DNA from 3 places in the Bacillus sp. TL12 genome. Region 1 is predicted to be linked to each of the others. Evidence: riboswitches for the same ligand, from Rfam matches in the RefSeq annotation. Region 1 holds a riboswitch; each other region holds the start of a gene.
The links. A riboswitch is a leader RNA that binds a small molecule or an ion and turns the genes downstream of it on or off. The one in region 1 is predicted to bind S-adenosylmethionine.

Region 1 (5,145 bases):
TTCTGATTTCTGATAGACGATGAGAAATTAATATGACTCCGATTCCTTGTGATTTTAACTGTTGCAATAGATCTCCAAAGTTTTCGACTTCTTTCGGTCCAAGTGAAGACGTTGGTTCATCTAATAAGAGATAACTTGTGTTATTTGATAATGCTCTTGCAATAAGAAGTAATTGTTTTTCATGTAAAGAACACTTTGAAATATCTTCCCAAAGGTTTAAATCGATGTGCACGGCTTGCAAATATTTTTTAGCAAGCTGTGTTAGTTGTGATTTTGAGAATAGAATTTTACTATTTAGTGCTAAGTAATCGATTAGTAGATTTTCTAATACAGACAAATTTGGAATAAGTCCGTGATCTACTTCTTGTGTAACGAAAGCAATACCATGTTTTTTTGCATCTTTTGGCGAAGTGAAAGAAATGGTTTGTTCATTAATTTTTATCTTTCCGGCAACTGGACGGATTTCGCCAGTTGCTATTTTTAATAAAGTACTTTTTCCTGCACCATTCATTCCAAGTAACGCATGAATTTGTCCTTTTTGTACCTCTATGGAAACATCTTGTAGCACAGGGGTAGTTGTATAAGAATGTGTAATGTTTTGAAGTGAGAATGTCATCGTTTTTTCTCCTTCTCTAATTTGTTCATCCAAGGTGAGTACGCATCTTTTGAATTTCCCCAGCCGCTTATGTATCTAGATAAGTGTTCCATAGTGATACTTTCTGTAGGTAAACTATTTTTCTTTACAAGGTATGGGTCTAACGAGTAAATATCTGGCGTATGTTCGCCGGCAATTTTTTTATACAGGAAGCGCACTTGTACTTTACCTACTTCAGCTGGATCAGTTGCAGTTGTTGCAGCCCAAGGTGAGTTTTCTTTTTGCATTAATTGTAAATCTTCGTTGCTTAAATCAATGCCGTATACTTTTATATCAGTGCGACCAGCTTGTTCAAGTGCTTTTACAGCCCCTTTGGCAAATTCATCCCAAGAAGCAAAAATAGCATGTAAATCGCCTTTGTTAGGATATTTCTTTAATAATGCTTCTACTTGTGTTTGTGTATCTAGTGGCGTGTTATTACTAGCAGTACCGAATCGAGCCACTTCTTTTATATTTGGATAACGTTTATAAAATGCATCAATAATAACACTACGACGTTCCATTGGAGCAAAGCCGCCAACCCATACTACAGCTATATTTCCTTTGCCATTTAAATCTTCAGCTAATGTTTTTAACGACTTCCATGCGAGACTATAGTCGTCTTGATCAATAACAGTTACACCAGGTAAACGTAAATCATTATCAAATGCGACGACTGGAATATTTGCTTGTAATGCTTTTTCTACACCTGGCTTTAACGCCTCAGAGCGACCGTGGTCAATTAAGATTCCATCAACTTTCGAATTAATCGCGGTATCTAGATTCGCTGCCATTTTTGCCAGGTCATTATCGGAATTGTACACTTGTACGCTACCACCAAATTGTTCAATCTGCTTTTTTACACCTTCAATATATTGGGAGGAGAATGTCCCGATAGACATCTGCATAATTAAAGCAACTTTTAACGGTTTTTGCACTTGTTTTGGAATTTCTGTATTCGAACTACTTTGCGTTGAGGTCGTTTCTTTTTTGATGGTTTGTTGTTTCTGTGAAGAAACAGCATCTTGCTCATTTGTACAGGCTGTTAATGCGAACAAGAGAATGATTAATAATATGGAACACAATTTTTTCATAAAAAAATCCCTCCTAAATGTAAGAAGAGAGGGGAGAAGAGGAAATAAAAAACGTCTTTTCACAGAGAAAAGACGTCTTATCACGTTACTCTTATCTTTCAACACAATGTGTTGTAAGAATTAGCACCGTGCCCATTATGGGTCGGTTGCCGGGCTTCGTAGGGCTCATCCCTCCACCTGCTCTTGATAAGATATCAAATATTTAACTAGTTCGAATTATTCCACATTTATATAATGTTGTCAAACACTTTTTATAAAAAAAAGTTCCTCATTACGAGGAACTTTAATGCGGTAAGAAAATCAACTGATAAGCGAACAAAATCCCAAATACGTATACAAGAGGATGAACAGCACGGAATTGTCCTTTTGCCATTTTCATAAGTGGATATGAAATGAATCCAAGTGCAATACCTGTTGCGATACTTGATGTAAGTGGCATGCTTAAGATTACTAAGAATGCAGGGAATGCTTCGTCAAATGTATCCCAATCAATGTGACGTACAGATCCCATCATTAAGCTACCAACAATAATTAATGATGGAGATGTAATTGCTGATACGCCAGAAACAGCACCTACTAGAGGACCGAAGAATGCAGCAACTGCAAATAGTGCAGCAACTGTTATTGTTGTTAAACCAGTACGGCCACCAGCTGCAACACCAGCAGATGATTCAATATAAGCTGTTGATGGTGTTGTTCCGAACATAGATCCAATTGTTGCTGAGAAAGAATCAGATAGAAGAGCTCGTCCTGATTTCGGAAGTTTGCCATCTTTCATAAATCCACCTTGCTGCGCAACACCAAGTAGTGTACCTGTTGTATCAAATAGCGTAACAAGGAAGAAAGAGAATACAACGCCGTATAACCCGTAATTAATGACATCAGAAACTGCTGTAATTGGGTTAGAAACAATGATTCCTTCTGGTAATCCAGGCATTGATGTAATGCCGTTTGAGAATGTTAACTGTCCTGTGAAATAAGCGATAATTCCTGTTAATAACATTCCGAAGAATAATGCGCCGTTTATGTTTAAAGACATAAGAATAAGTGTGATCCCAAGGCCAGCTAAAGCTAGTAGTACTGGAGCAGAATGAAGGTCTCCAAGTCCAACTAAGTTTGAGTCATGTTTCACTACAATTCCTGTCATACGTAAACCGATAAAAGCAATAAATAAGCCAATACCAGCAGTAATTGCATGTTTTAAGTTTTCAGGAATAGCTTCCATTAATTTTGTACGGAATGATGTGAATGATAACAAAATTAAAATCATGCCTGCTACGAATACAGCAGAGAATGCAATTGTAAATGTCATACCTTCATGTGCTTTTACAACAGAGTAAGAGAAATAAGCGTTAAGTCCCATACCTGGTGCGATTGCAATTGGTAAGTTTGTAAAGATTGCCATAAATAATGTTCCGACAACAGCTGCAATAATTGTCGCTGTAAATGCTTGTTCAAATGGAACACCTGCATCGCCAAGGATGATAGGGTTTACGACAATAATATATGCCATTGTTAAGAAGGTAATTATACCTGCCATAATTTCAGTTTTTATAGAAGTTTTATGTTTTGAAAGGTTAAACATATAAACATCCTTTCTGTTTACGAATGATAATCACAACAGTTATATATAATATTCGTTTTTTAAGTGTTTTGCAAGCGTTTTGCATAAAAAGTTTATAACAATTCATATTTTATGTCTTAATTTCGAATGTTAATCAAGAAAATACTCTTATGTTTCGGTTTTTCCCTTCTTATAAGTACTTTTCATAATTGTGTACATCATAAGAAAGAGAAATGAGAAGGAGCTGAAAGATTCATGGCAGAACAAAAAAAGTTTTTAACGTTGCCACCGCAACACCAAAATAAACAGCCAGGAATAGAATCGATGATGAACCCTCTTCCGAAGTACGAGGATCCGAATTATCGTGGTAGTGAAAAGTTAAGAGGGAAAAATGTACTTATTACAGGAGGAGATAGTGGAATTGGAAGGGCAGTTGCCATTGCTTTTGCTAAAGAGGGTGCACATATTGCTATTGCTTATTTAGATGAGCATGTAGATGCAAATGAGACGACAAGACTTGTGGAAAAACAAGGTGTAAAATGCATATTATTTCCAGGTGATTTAAGTAGTGAACAACATTGTCAGAACATTGTAAAGGAAGCGGCTTCGCAGCTAGGTGGTCTGAATATTATTGTAAATAATGTTGCGCAGCAATATCCGCAGCAAAGTTTGGAATACATTACAGCAGAGCAACTTGAAAAAACATTTCGCGTTAATATTTTTTCTTATTTTCACGTTACAAAAGCCGCTCTCGCACATTTAAAGCAAGGAGATGTAATCATAAATACAGCTTCTATTGTTGCATATGAGGGAAATGAACAGCTTATTGATTATTCCGCAACAAAAGGAGCGATTGTTGCTTTTACGCGTTCTCTCGCAAAGTCTTTAGTTCAAAAAGGGATTCGCGTAAACGGAGTTGCACCAGGTCCGATTTGGACACCGCTTATTCCAGCAAGTTTCGATAAGAAAAAAGTAGCTGAATTTGGAAGTAATGTTCCAATGAAGCGACCTGGTCAACCATACGAATTAGCACCTGCATATGTATATTTAGCTTCAGGAGATTCCACATACGTATCAGGACAGATTCTTCATGTAAATGGTGGTGTAATTGTAAATGGATAAAAATAAGAGGGAGGCGCTTTGTATTTTCATTCATAAGAATAGAGCTCATAGTAAAAGCTAATTGTACCCTCATATATTATGGTCAATTTTAAAGGGGGATGCTTGGGGGGATATGAATGAAAAAGATATGTTTCGTTGTAATACTCTTTTTCTGTCTGCCAATTAGCACTTTTGCTAGTAGCGATCATTTAATACTAATTAACCTTAAAACAAATCAATTATCTTTTTTTGAAAATGGAAACTATGTAAGAACGTTTCCTGTTACAACTGGAAAGCGCCAAACTCCGACTCCTGAAGGTACGTTTTGTATCATTAATAAATATAAAAACAAAGAATATCACCGTAAGAAGATTCCAGGTGGTGCACCGAATAATCCACTTGGAACAAGGTGGCTCGGTTTAAATGAAAAAGAATATGCAATTCATGGTACAAATCGAGAAGGAACCATTGGAGGAAGGGAATCAAATGGTTGTATTCGCATGCATGATCGCGATATACAATGGTTATATGACCGGGTATCGTTACAAACAAAAGTCATTATTTCGCAGTTTTACACATCTCCAGAATATGCAGCGCATCAGCTCGGGTATCGTGTTATAAGCTGGAATGGACGAATAATAGAAGAAGAACAAATTGGAACATTGACACTTGTGGATCGCATGAATATATTTTGGCAGGAACCTAATGGTCAATTTACGGAAGTAATAACGGTATTGCCAAATGAACGATAT
Region 2 (5,145 bases), on a different contig from region 1:
CTTCTTTTGAAACGGATTTTAATTCTAATGGCAAAGCAATATTATCCGATACACTTTTATTATGAAGAAGATGAAAGTGTTGAAAAATCATCCCGATTGACTGTCTGGCTGCTCGTAATTCTTTCTTTGATAGCTTTGTTAAGTCTTCACCATTTACAATCACCGAACCAGAATCCGGCTTTTCCAGTAAATTCATTGTACGTAATAACGTAGACTTTCCCGCTCCACTTAAGCCAGCAATTCCATATATATCATGTTCTTCAATTTGCAAAGATACTGATTTTACACCGTGAAATAAACCTTCTTTCGTCTGAAACGTTTTATTGATATCACGAAGCGTTATCATGTTCACTCACTCCTTTTCAATTGATTTATAAGCATCGTCTGCTAGTAATGAGAGTGTTACATCATCCATTGGTGGATTGTGCAAACCAGCGCGAACATTTAAATAATACCGGTGCAGTGGATTCTTTTCAGATAAACTTTTTGCTCCCACAATTCTCATTGCCTTATCAACAATTGATATCGCCGCATTCGTCGCAATATATTTCGCTGCTGCTAATTCTGCTTGCAGGGATTGTTTATCTTCCGCCTCACCATATTTTTTCGCAACTTGGTATAAAAAAGTACGAGCTTGCAAGAGTTCGAGTTCTAATTCGCCTACTAATCTTCTAACGTTTGGAAGCAAACTGATTGGATGGTTTAAACTATTCGGTTGATATGATTTTGCAAAATCAACCGCATAATTTCTTGCGGCCTGTGCAATTCCTAAATAGCATGCTGGTATATGAAGTAACCATCCAATTCCTTTTGGTTTCGCCTTCGAACCTTTTATATCTGTAAAAAATTTATCTGGGATTTCAACATTCTGCAGTACAAGATCATGGCTAGCGGTTCCACGCATCGCAACACTATCCCAAGTCTCTTCAATTAACACACCCTTTTCATGTCTTGGGATTACAAATTCTCCGATCTCATCTCGCCCTTCAATACTCGCTGAGATGATGAAATAATCAAGTACAGGTGCCATCGTTGTAAAAGTCTTTCTTCCGTTTATAATCCACTTATCGCCTTTTTGGACAGCGAGCGTTTCTGGCTTTCCTCCCCGCGTTGGGCTCCCTGTCTTTGGTTCAGTTGCTGCCCGGTTAAAAAGAGCGCCTTTTTTTACTTCTTCACAAAACCACGTAAACATCTCAGGTTTCCATGAGCGATTTTCCGCAAGTTCTTTCACTATTCCAAGATGCCAACCGATTGATAAAGCTGTTGCCCCGTCTCCCTCTGCAATCTTTTCTTGAAATAAAACAAAATCATACAATGAAATGGCCTTTCCTCCGACATCTTTTGGTAATGTTAACTTCGTATAACCGATATTCTGCAACTCTTTAATATTTTCAAAAGGAAAAGATCCGAGTTCACTCAGTTGATGTTCCCTTCCTGCAAATTGCGGAATTAATGCCTTTATCTTCTCCAATACGAGAACTTGTTCTTCTGTTTCTATAAATGATAATGTCATATCAAGATCTCCTTTACTTTAAGTAATCAGGAAGCACAAATCCTTCAAATTGTTCTTCAGATTGAATCATCTTTTTAAATTCTGGTGAATGGTACGCTTCCATTAAGTCTTTCGCAAATTGTTTTTCTTTATCTTCATCACGAACCGTAACAATAATTCTATGTTGCGGAGGTGTTTTTTCTAATTCCAATGCTTCTTTTAACTTATGTCCAGATGAAATGACAAGGTTTCCGTTAATAATGCCGTAATCTAAATCTTTCATAGCTCTTGGTATTTGTGGTGATTCAAGTGGCACTAATTTGAAATCTTTCTTTTTAAACGTTATGTCTTTTTCAGAGATTGTTAAAATATTTACATTTTCTTTTAATTTCACCCAGCCAATCCCTTCTAAAATACGTAATGCTCGTTCTAGATTAACTGGATCATTTGGTACCCCAATCTTCATTCCATCTTTCAAATCATCTAATGATTTATGTTTTTCAGAGTATACACCTTGAGGTGCTGATGGAACTTGAATAATACTTGAAATTTTCGCATTATTTTCTTTTGCGTAAGACTTCATAAAAGCAGTACTTTGAAATATATTTGCATCAATATCCTTATTCGTTAACGCTGGATTTGTTTCGTTTGGTGAATTAAACTCAACAATTTTAATTTTATATCCCTTTTTTTCTAAATACGGTTGTACTGCTTTTTTCACTTGATCGCTATATGGACCAGGTGTAAACCCTAAACGAATCTCTTTTTGATCGCCCCCTGATGTCTGCGTACAACCAGTAATGATAAATAAACTACATACAATACTTACAAGTGCAAAAAATAATCGCTTCATCCTTTCTCCTCCTATTAAAAAACAACCTTACATATAAAAGAAGGTTGTCATTTCTTTTCCTTCTTATCTACTCGGAATTAGCACCTTTTTATTACAAATAGGTTGCTGAAGTTTCATCGGGCCGTTCCCTCCACTTCTCTCGATAAGATTATATTTGATTATGCTCTCTATTGTGTCACTATTCCGATGAAAATACAAGGTTTTTATTTTAAAATTTTTCAATAATTTGTAAATATATAGAAACCCTAACCCATCTTTATATAAAAAAGGATAGACTCCGTAGAACCACTCTACCTTTGTCTATCCTTTTCTTTATTTTTTAATCACCTTTCAAAATACGTAAAGGTAACGATGCGACATACCCAATATAAGAACATAATTCTTTAAAGAAAAATGGAATTTCTGTATCTAATGTTTTATATGCTGACGTTGGCGTTGGTGATGCATATGCATCCATCCCAATATGCTTCGCTATTTTCATCGCTCGCTTCATATGAAGAGGATCACTTACAATCGTGTATGTATGTAAGCCATTATCAATTCCAACCTGTTTCGCATTCTTTAAATTATCTTCTGTAAAACGCGACTGTGTTTCAATTAATATATCTTCATCCTTTACATTATGCTTTAATGCATACGCTTTCGCAGTACGTGCTTCTTCCTGCTCTGCTTCAAATTTCGTACCACCTGTAAAAATAATTTTTTTAATACTTCCATTCTTATACAAAGAAATCGCATGATTGATTCTTTCACGAAATACAGGAGATGGTTTTCCGTTCCAAGAAGCCGCCCCTAGTACAACAGCAGCATCTGTATCTACCTCGTCCGTTTTAAAGCGATAATTCCAAATATCGTAAGCTGCATAACTTACAAATAGAATGATAGAACTAACCATGAGCAAGAACACCTGCAAGACTCTTCTTTTTTTACTTTTCTTATTTTGTTTCATTTGTACTGGCCCCCGTGCATTATCCATACTTCTAAAAAATAATCTATTTTAAATCATTATATTTGAGTTCATTTGAAAGAAGGCACTTTTCTCAACAATTGATTGGTGCTATAAAGGGTTTTCATTCAAATAGAGGATTTTTAATTTACTATTTTTTGTGGTTCATATTTTATGAATTTGATTTATGTACAAAATTTCTTATGCAACTCTATTGTAACGAATTTCTTCACAGAAGGGAATGATGAAACAAAAGTATATAAAAGAAGTAATCATTTTGTAAGAAAAAAAGAAGGGATTTTTCTATTTTCATAGAAATGCACCTCTTTTTTCTATCTATTTTATAATCCAATATTTCATATGCTGTTCTTCCAGTACACATTTGAATCCTGTTTTTTCTAAAACCTTACTTGAGGCAATATTACTCTTGAAACAATCTGCTTTAATGATTTGCACCTCATTAGTCTGCTGTAGCCATTCAACGAAAGCTTTTGCCATTTCAGTTGCATAGCCATTCCCTTGATATTCTGGCACAATACTATATCCAATCTCTACTGTACCCATTGAATCAGGTGCACCTTTACAACCCATATCACCAATAATCACATTATCTTCCTTATGAATAATGAGGCCACTCCACTTACTTTGCTCCGGATTTTTTCGTAAACCTTCCGCAATCCACGATAAAATATCTTTATAATCAGGCATGGGCCATTCTAAAGATATTTTATATGGTATGATTTCTTGCAGCTCTCCTCTTCCTTTTATCGTTGCCTCAACAAACTCTAATGTAAAGGGAATCATCTTCAGTCTCTTTGTTTCAATATTTACCATGTATACCTCCTATTTATACAAATCCATTTTTTTCAGTAGTTGTTCTTTCACAACTGGCCACTCACTCGAAATGATGCTATATACAACCGCATCCCTGACATAGCCACTCGGCAACTTTCTTTCATTTCTTAGTACACCTTCTTTTACCGCACCAAGCCTTTCAATTGCGCGCTGTGCTTTTTCATTGCGCAAATCTGTCTTTATTTGCACACGCAGCATTTGCAATTCTTCAAACGCATATTGTAATAATATGTACTTACATTCGGTATTGATACTTGTTCGTTGTACACTCGGATGATACCAAGTTTGGCCAAGTTCAACCGTTTTGTTATCATTGGAAATACTATACAAACGTGTACTCCCTACAACTTCATTCGTTTTTTGATCTATCACAACAAATGGTAAATCCGTTCCCCTTATATAACGTTTTACTGCCGTTTCAACATATCGCTCCATATCTTGATAGCTTTCCATTTTAAATATTAAATACGTCCATATTTCCTTATTTCCTTCCACAATTGAAAACAATTTTTCTACATCATTTGCACCCATTAATCGTAACATTGCTCTTTCATTTACTATTTCCATAAAAAAATCCCCTTTTCTATGTATATAGCTATATTATAGTTTGCCGCTCAGTATATATCAAAATATTCAAAATATCATTTTCTACCACTTTAAATCCAATCATACAGAAAAAAAAGACTCCCCTTTATAACGCAAGTGAGCCTTTTTCACCTCTCAAAGTAAAATATAGAGAATATATTTAATCCCTTTTCTCCAAATTATTATTTTTGTGCTCTAAAATTTTTTCTAACAAATTTTCAATAGATTGCAATCTCAATTTAATTTGAAGTCCGATCGTAATGATACTAAATATAATTCCTCCCAACATTCCAAACAACAAAGAATCCATATTATCTCTCCCATTATTTATTTCAATAACCGTATACATGCCAAAGCTTGTACATGGTGAATGGTTCGCACCCCAAAATTTCTTTTACTAGAAATCCAAAAGAA
Region 3 (5,145 bases), on a different contig from region 1:
CATAAAGCTAAAAATAGAATACCACAATAAAGAGCTATCCTTTGATTAGGATCAAAAGCTATACCAATGCAAGATGCAAAACATAATAGAAAAGCCGCAATAGGAACGATTGGATAAAGAGGGGTTCTATATTTCAAATCCTCTACATAATTACCTTGTTCTAAGAAACGTCTCCGAAACATAAACTGTGAAGCTGCAATTCCCATCCAAACAACGACCACCGCAAAACCCGAAATAGATACAAGAACGATATACACAGTATCAGGTGCAACTATACTAGAAAGAAGAGATAAACATCCACCGATCATGCTAAAAATTAAAGCATGAAGAGGAATTCCTTTTGATGTTAATTTTGCAAAAGAAGGATTGATCATCTTCTCTTTTGAAAGGGACCATAGCATACGAGATGAGGCATACAACCCTGAGTTCGCAGCTGAAAGTAATGCCGTCAAAATAACAAAATTCATAATATCTGCGGCATACGGTACACCAATCCTATCAAAGACTACAACGAACGGACTTTCAATTACTCCAGCTTCTCTCCAAGGAATTAACCCTGAAAGAACAAAGATTGTACCAATAAAAAAGATAAAGAGTCTCCAAACAGTATTTTTGATTGCCCGCGGTACATTTTTCTCTGGGTCTATACTCTCTCCAGCCGCAATACCAATCAATTCTGTTCCTGAAAAAGTAAAACTTACTGAAAGCATAGTCATGAAAATTGGAAAAAAACCATTTGGAAAAGGCCCATCTTCCCCAATAAAGTTTGATAGCATAGGTGCTGAAGATACATCTTTCATAGAAAGAATACCAAACATAGCTCCCACACCTAAAATAATAAATAATAATATGGTGGCTACTTTAATACTGGAAAACCAAAACTCTGATTCTGCAAAGAATTTTGCTGAAAAAGCATTGGAAAGGAAAATGGTCGCAGCAAATATTGCACTCCACATCCAAACCGAAGTATCGGGAAACCACCTTTGCATAAGTAGACCTGAAGCCGTAAATTCCGAACCTAATGCAACAGTCCAAGTAAGCCAATACATCCAAGCAATCGTAAAGCCAGTCCCAGGTCCTATATATTTCGTTGCGTATGTATGAAAAGCTCCAGTAACTGGCATTGAAACCGCTAACTCTCCAAGGCATAACATCACCAAATACATAATCAAACCACCAATTAAATATGCAATCATTGTTCCGATTGGACCTGCTTGATTAATCGTGTATCCCGAACTTAGAAAGAGCCCTGTCCCAACTACTCCCCCTAATGAAAGCATAAATAAATGTCTACTCTTCATCGTTCTTTGCAGCTTTGTTTGACTATCTTCATTTGTATATTCCATAATAATCCAACCTCTTCTAATTATTTTTCCGTGCAATATAGCATTAAAAATGCTTGGAAACAGTTATATCCATTCAAAAAACTATTAAATTTTATACTCCCCCTCCTTTACAACATAAAAAAGCCTCTTTCATCTGAAAGAGGCTTCGTCCATAAAAATTATATGATGGCTTATCTCTCAGAATGAATCCATTCTGCAGGAAGTGGCACCGTTCCGAATTTCGGAGGTTGCCGGACGTCATAGGGCCTGTCCCTCAGTCTCTCTTGATAAGTGAATTTATTTATTGAATTTTTAAATTAATAAAAATTATATTCCTGAATGATTTTTATGTCAACATGCAAGTTCTAAATCTATCACATCATATATCCACTAAAGTGAAATAAACTCTATAAAAGAACAATAGAAAAGAGCATTTTTTTAAAATAGAGAAAATATCATGGGATTAAAATGATTAAAGGAGGCTCGCTATGAAAGCAATTGTATGCACAAAATACGGACCACCTGATGTTCTTCAACTCAAAGAGGTCGAAAAACCTATTCCCAAAGATAATGAAGTCCTAGTAAAAATTCACGCGACAACAGTAACATCTGGAGACTGTAGAATTCGAGGTTTCAATAGTCCTATTTTGTACTGGATTCCTATGCGAATCATCCTAGGTCTTAGAAAGCCGAGAAAACCTATATTGGGGGTAGAATTGGCAGGAGAAATTGAAACGATAGGTGAAAATGTAACACAATTCAAGAAAGGTGATCAAATTTTTGCATTAACGGGAATGAGTGTTGGGGCTTACGCTGAGTACACATGTATACCTGAAGATGGATTGTTAGCAATGAAACCGGAAAACATGAATTATGAGGAAGCCGCTGCTGTTCTTTTTGGTGGAACTTCAGCATTACATTTTCTTAGAAAAGCAACTATCCAAAGTGGGCAAAAAGTTCTTATCTATGGAGCTTCTGGAGCCGTAGGAACTTCCGCGGTACAGCTTGCCAAATACTTTGGGGCAGAAGTTACCGGGGTCTGTAGTACTACAAATTTAGAGTTAGTAAAATCTTTAGGGGCTGATAACGTAATTGATTACACGAAAGAAGATTTTACAGAAAGAGAAGAACGCTATGAGATTATCTTTGATGCAGTCGGGAAAAACACCAAATCTAATTGCAAGAAAGCACTCACTTCGAACGGGACATACGTGTCAGTCGAAGGAATGATAGCAAAAGTACGTACTGAAGATTTACTTTTCCTCAAAGAGCTTATCGAGGCAGAGAAAATAACATCCGTCATCGATAGACGTTATCCACTAGAACAACTTCCTGAAGCTCATAAATATGTAGAGAAAGGGCACAAAAAAGGAAATGTAGTAATAACTTTAGATAACCCTAACAAAACTTAAAAATGTTTCTGATTCTATGCACTTCATATACCAATAGCCTGTTCCTGTATCATAACCTCCTTTCATTCACCTTCAACTGTTTTTTCTTTTGAACATAACAAATCCTCCTTTAGATAATCATATCTAAAGGAGGACAACACCGTGACTTTATTTCAAAGCTACATTATTATGTAGGTTTCGAATAAAGTTTAATTATTTTTATTCAACTAAAGCTCCCCGATAGTTGATTTTTGAATATAGTTCACTATCTAAAGTGAAAATTGGAGGATTTAAAAGTATGTATTAAGTGGCATTGTATACTTCACCTGCTTACAACAACTTCTATTTTCCCTAGCCTTTAATGACTATAAGAGGAATGCAATTATATACTTAACATGCAATAGAGTCTCTTTAATAGGTTGTATGTATTTTCCCCTCACCTTCTATATGCTTCCGTAAATAATAATACCTATGAAGCTCCATAATGAAATGATACAAAATAAACGAAAGCATTGAGTATACACACATTAATACAATTGCTACCATCTGTTGTGTTGCAAAACCAAGACTGATATTAGCAATGAGTTGACCTAATCCTACAAAAGCCACTACCCTAAAACCGCTCTTTCCTTTCAGTGATTTTGATTCCTTTATTGGTGCCTGAAGTTTTTTAACATGACTTTTATAATAATGATACAAAGCAAAAATATACAAACCAACTGAAAAAATGAAATAGATTGGAGTTTGTAATTCTAACATTCCATATGCAAATTTTTGAGTTATCACCAATAATCCTACTGAAATACCAACCCCCGAATAGTGGACACTAAAAAAGTGGACCTATTCGGGGTTCAGTTCATCCTTAATAATCCGATTTTTTATTTCCACCAAAAAGTTGAACAGTCTGCCTTATCCAAAATATTAAACTCAATCATTTTCTCAAGTAATGAGAAATCAACCGGACTATCCCATTTGATACGTACCAACTGCTTGGTGTGATCATAGCCAGCCTGCACAATTTCATCAGAAAAATGATCAATCCCTACCTTTTCAGGTGCAACTGCCAAATGATGTTTGGCAATGCTAAAACCAATAATAAATGTGCCATGATCGGTAAACATAGGCTGATTCCACGCAATTTTTAGCATTAGATTTGGAAATTTCCATATCTGATCCACATTTTTATCCTATTGCAGCTTTTACACGAATCGTTTCCGTACACCTATAAAGGTAAAGGGAGCTTAATACCATAACGTTGCTATACAATTGTAAGTCAATGTAGTTGCTAGAGTATTATACAGTGGAAATTCACATGGAAATCATAGAGCAACAATCACAGGCTAAATAAGAAAAAAAGCTTCCTTATGAAGACTGTTTCATCCTTATGTATCCTGTGAGGATATCCATTATAAAACCCTAAAATCTTTCATACTTTCTCCAAGAATATAGTGTGAAAACCACATCAAATTCTGCTTCATAATAGCCACATTAATTCCTGGCTGGTCAGAACTATATGCCATCCCTTTAAATATAATTAACTCTGTATCAACTTCCATATCCCTTAATCCTTGATATAGCTCATATGCATTTGGAGTTGGAACTCTTGCATCCTTTTCGCCATGTTGGATTAAAGTGGGAGTACGGGCTGATCCAATATATGTCATTGGTGATGTTTTAGTATATATCTCTGGATCATTCCATGGATTATTTCCTAAATACATCCTAATAAAGTAAGGTATATCTGTATTTACATAATGGGTACTCCAATTAGTAATTCCACCTCCAACTGAAATAGCTTTGAATCTACTACTAAATGTAGAACAGAAAGCTGATATATATCCCCCGTTGCTCCATCCCATAACCCCTACTCTATCTTTATCTGCAATCCCTTTGTCAACTAGTTTATCCGCTCCAGATATAACAGCATCGTAGTTAGCAATTCCCAGTTTCTCGCCCCTCTTTAATCCACTTATCGATTTTAGATGTTCTTTTTCTTTTCGACACAAAAACACCCCTTTAGATAACCATATCCAAAGGGGCGAAGCTTCGCAACTTTTTTATAAACATCGCGACTTTATTTTAAATCCATACAAAGTGTGTAGAGATAATAAAATTGTTTAATTTTATTCTTAGAAATACAATAACCACTTGCTCATTAACTTGGCAGGTGGTTATTAAAGTTATTTAAAAATTAGTTTACTCCTTTCAGTGTGAGACATTTTAAGAACAATAAAGTTGTTTAAAAATCTAATTGCTGTTAATCGAATAGATTTAATTACAACTTTTCTTTAATAATCGATTTTAAAAGTTCAATGGCTGGCTCATCATTTGGATCATTTGGATCATTTGTACCAAGTTCACCTTTGAAGGCTTTTGAAAGGATAGATTGTTTTAAATTATTCACTGAAGAATCTAACTCTAAAATTTTT

Region 2: it holds a riboswitch for S-adenosylmethionine, as region 1 does, so the genes downstream of both, LOK41_RS12180 (MetQ/NlpA family ABC transporter substrate-binding protein) here and LOK41_RS21510 (sugar ABC transporter substrate-binding protein) in region 1, are expected to answer to the same signal.
Region 3: it holds a riboswitch for S-adenosylmethionine, as region 1 does, so the genes downstream of both, LOK41_RS16710 (amino acid permease) here and LOK41_RS21510 (sugar ABC transporter substrate-binding protein) in region 1, are expected to answer to the same signal.

Annotation. Positions count from the first base shown of each region.
Region 1 covers NZ_JAJJBY010000030.1:25,241-30,385, reverse strand. Annotated here, with positions in the region: gene LOK41_RS21515 (sugar ABC transporter ATP-binding protein) at 1-616, opposite strand, end outside; gene LOK41_RS21510 (sugar ABC transporter substrate-binding protein) at 613-1,728, opposite strand; SAM riboswitch class I at 1,817-1,921, opposite strand; gene LOK41_RS21505 (NCS2 family permease) at 2,012-3,313, opposite strand; gene LOK41_RS21500 (SDR family oxidoreductase) at 3,548-4,414, shown strand; gene LOK41_RS21495 (L,D-transpeptidase) at 4,531-5,145, shown strand, end outside.
Region 2 covers NZ_JAJJBY010000010.1:131,577-136,721, reverse strand. Annotated here, with positions in the region: gene LOK41_RS12190 (methionine ABC transporter ATP-binding protein) at 1-346, opposite strand, end outside; gene LOK41_RS12185 (acyl-CoA dehydrogenase family protein) at 353-1,513, opposite strand; gene LOK41_RS12180 (MetQ/NlpA family ABC transporter substrate-binding protein) at 1,527-2,345, opposite strand; SAM riboswitch class I at 2,406-2,494, opposite strand; gene LOK41_RS12175 (YdcF family protein) at 2,665-3,294, opposite strand; gene LOK41_RS12170 (GNAT family N-acetyltransferase) at 3,628-4,125, opposite strand; gene LOK41_RS12165 (GNAT family N-acetyltransferase) at 4,135-4,713, opposite strand.
Region 3 covers NZ_JAJJBY010000017.1:72,219-77,363, forward strand. Annotated here, with positions in the region: gene LOK41_RS16710 (amino acid permease) at 1-1,346, opposite strand, end outside; SAM riboswitch class I at 1,514-1,619, opposite strand; gene LOK41_RS16715 (NAD(P)-dependent alcohol dehydrogenase) at 1,814-2,737, shown strand; partial or broken gene LOK41_RS16720 (hypothetical protein) at 3,128-3,529, opposite strand; partial or broken gene LOK41_RS16725 (iron chaperone) at 3,595-3,879, opposite strand; partial or broken gene LOK41_RS16730 (alpha/beta hydrolase family protein) at 4,123-4,665, opposite strand; gene LOK41_RS16735 (restriction endonuclease subunit S) at 4,992-5,145, opposite strand, start outside.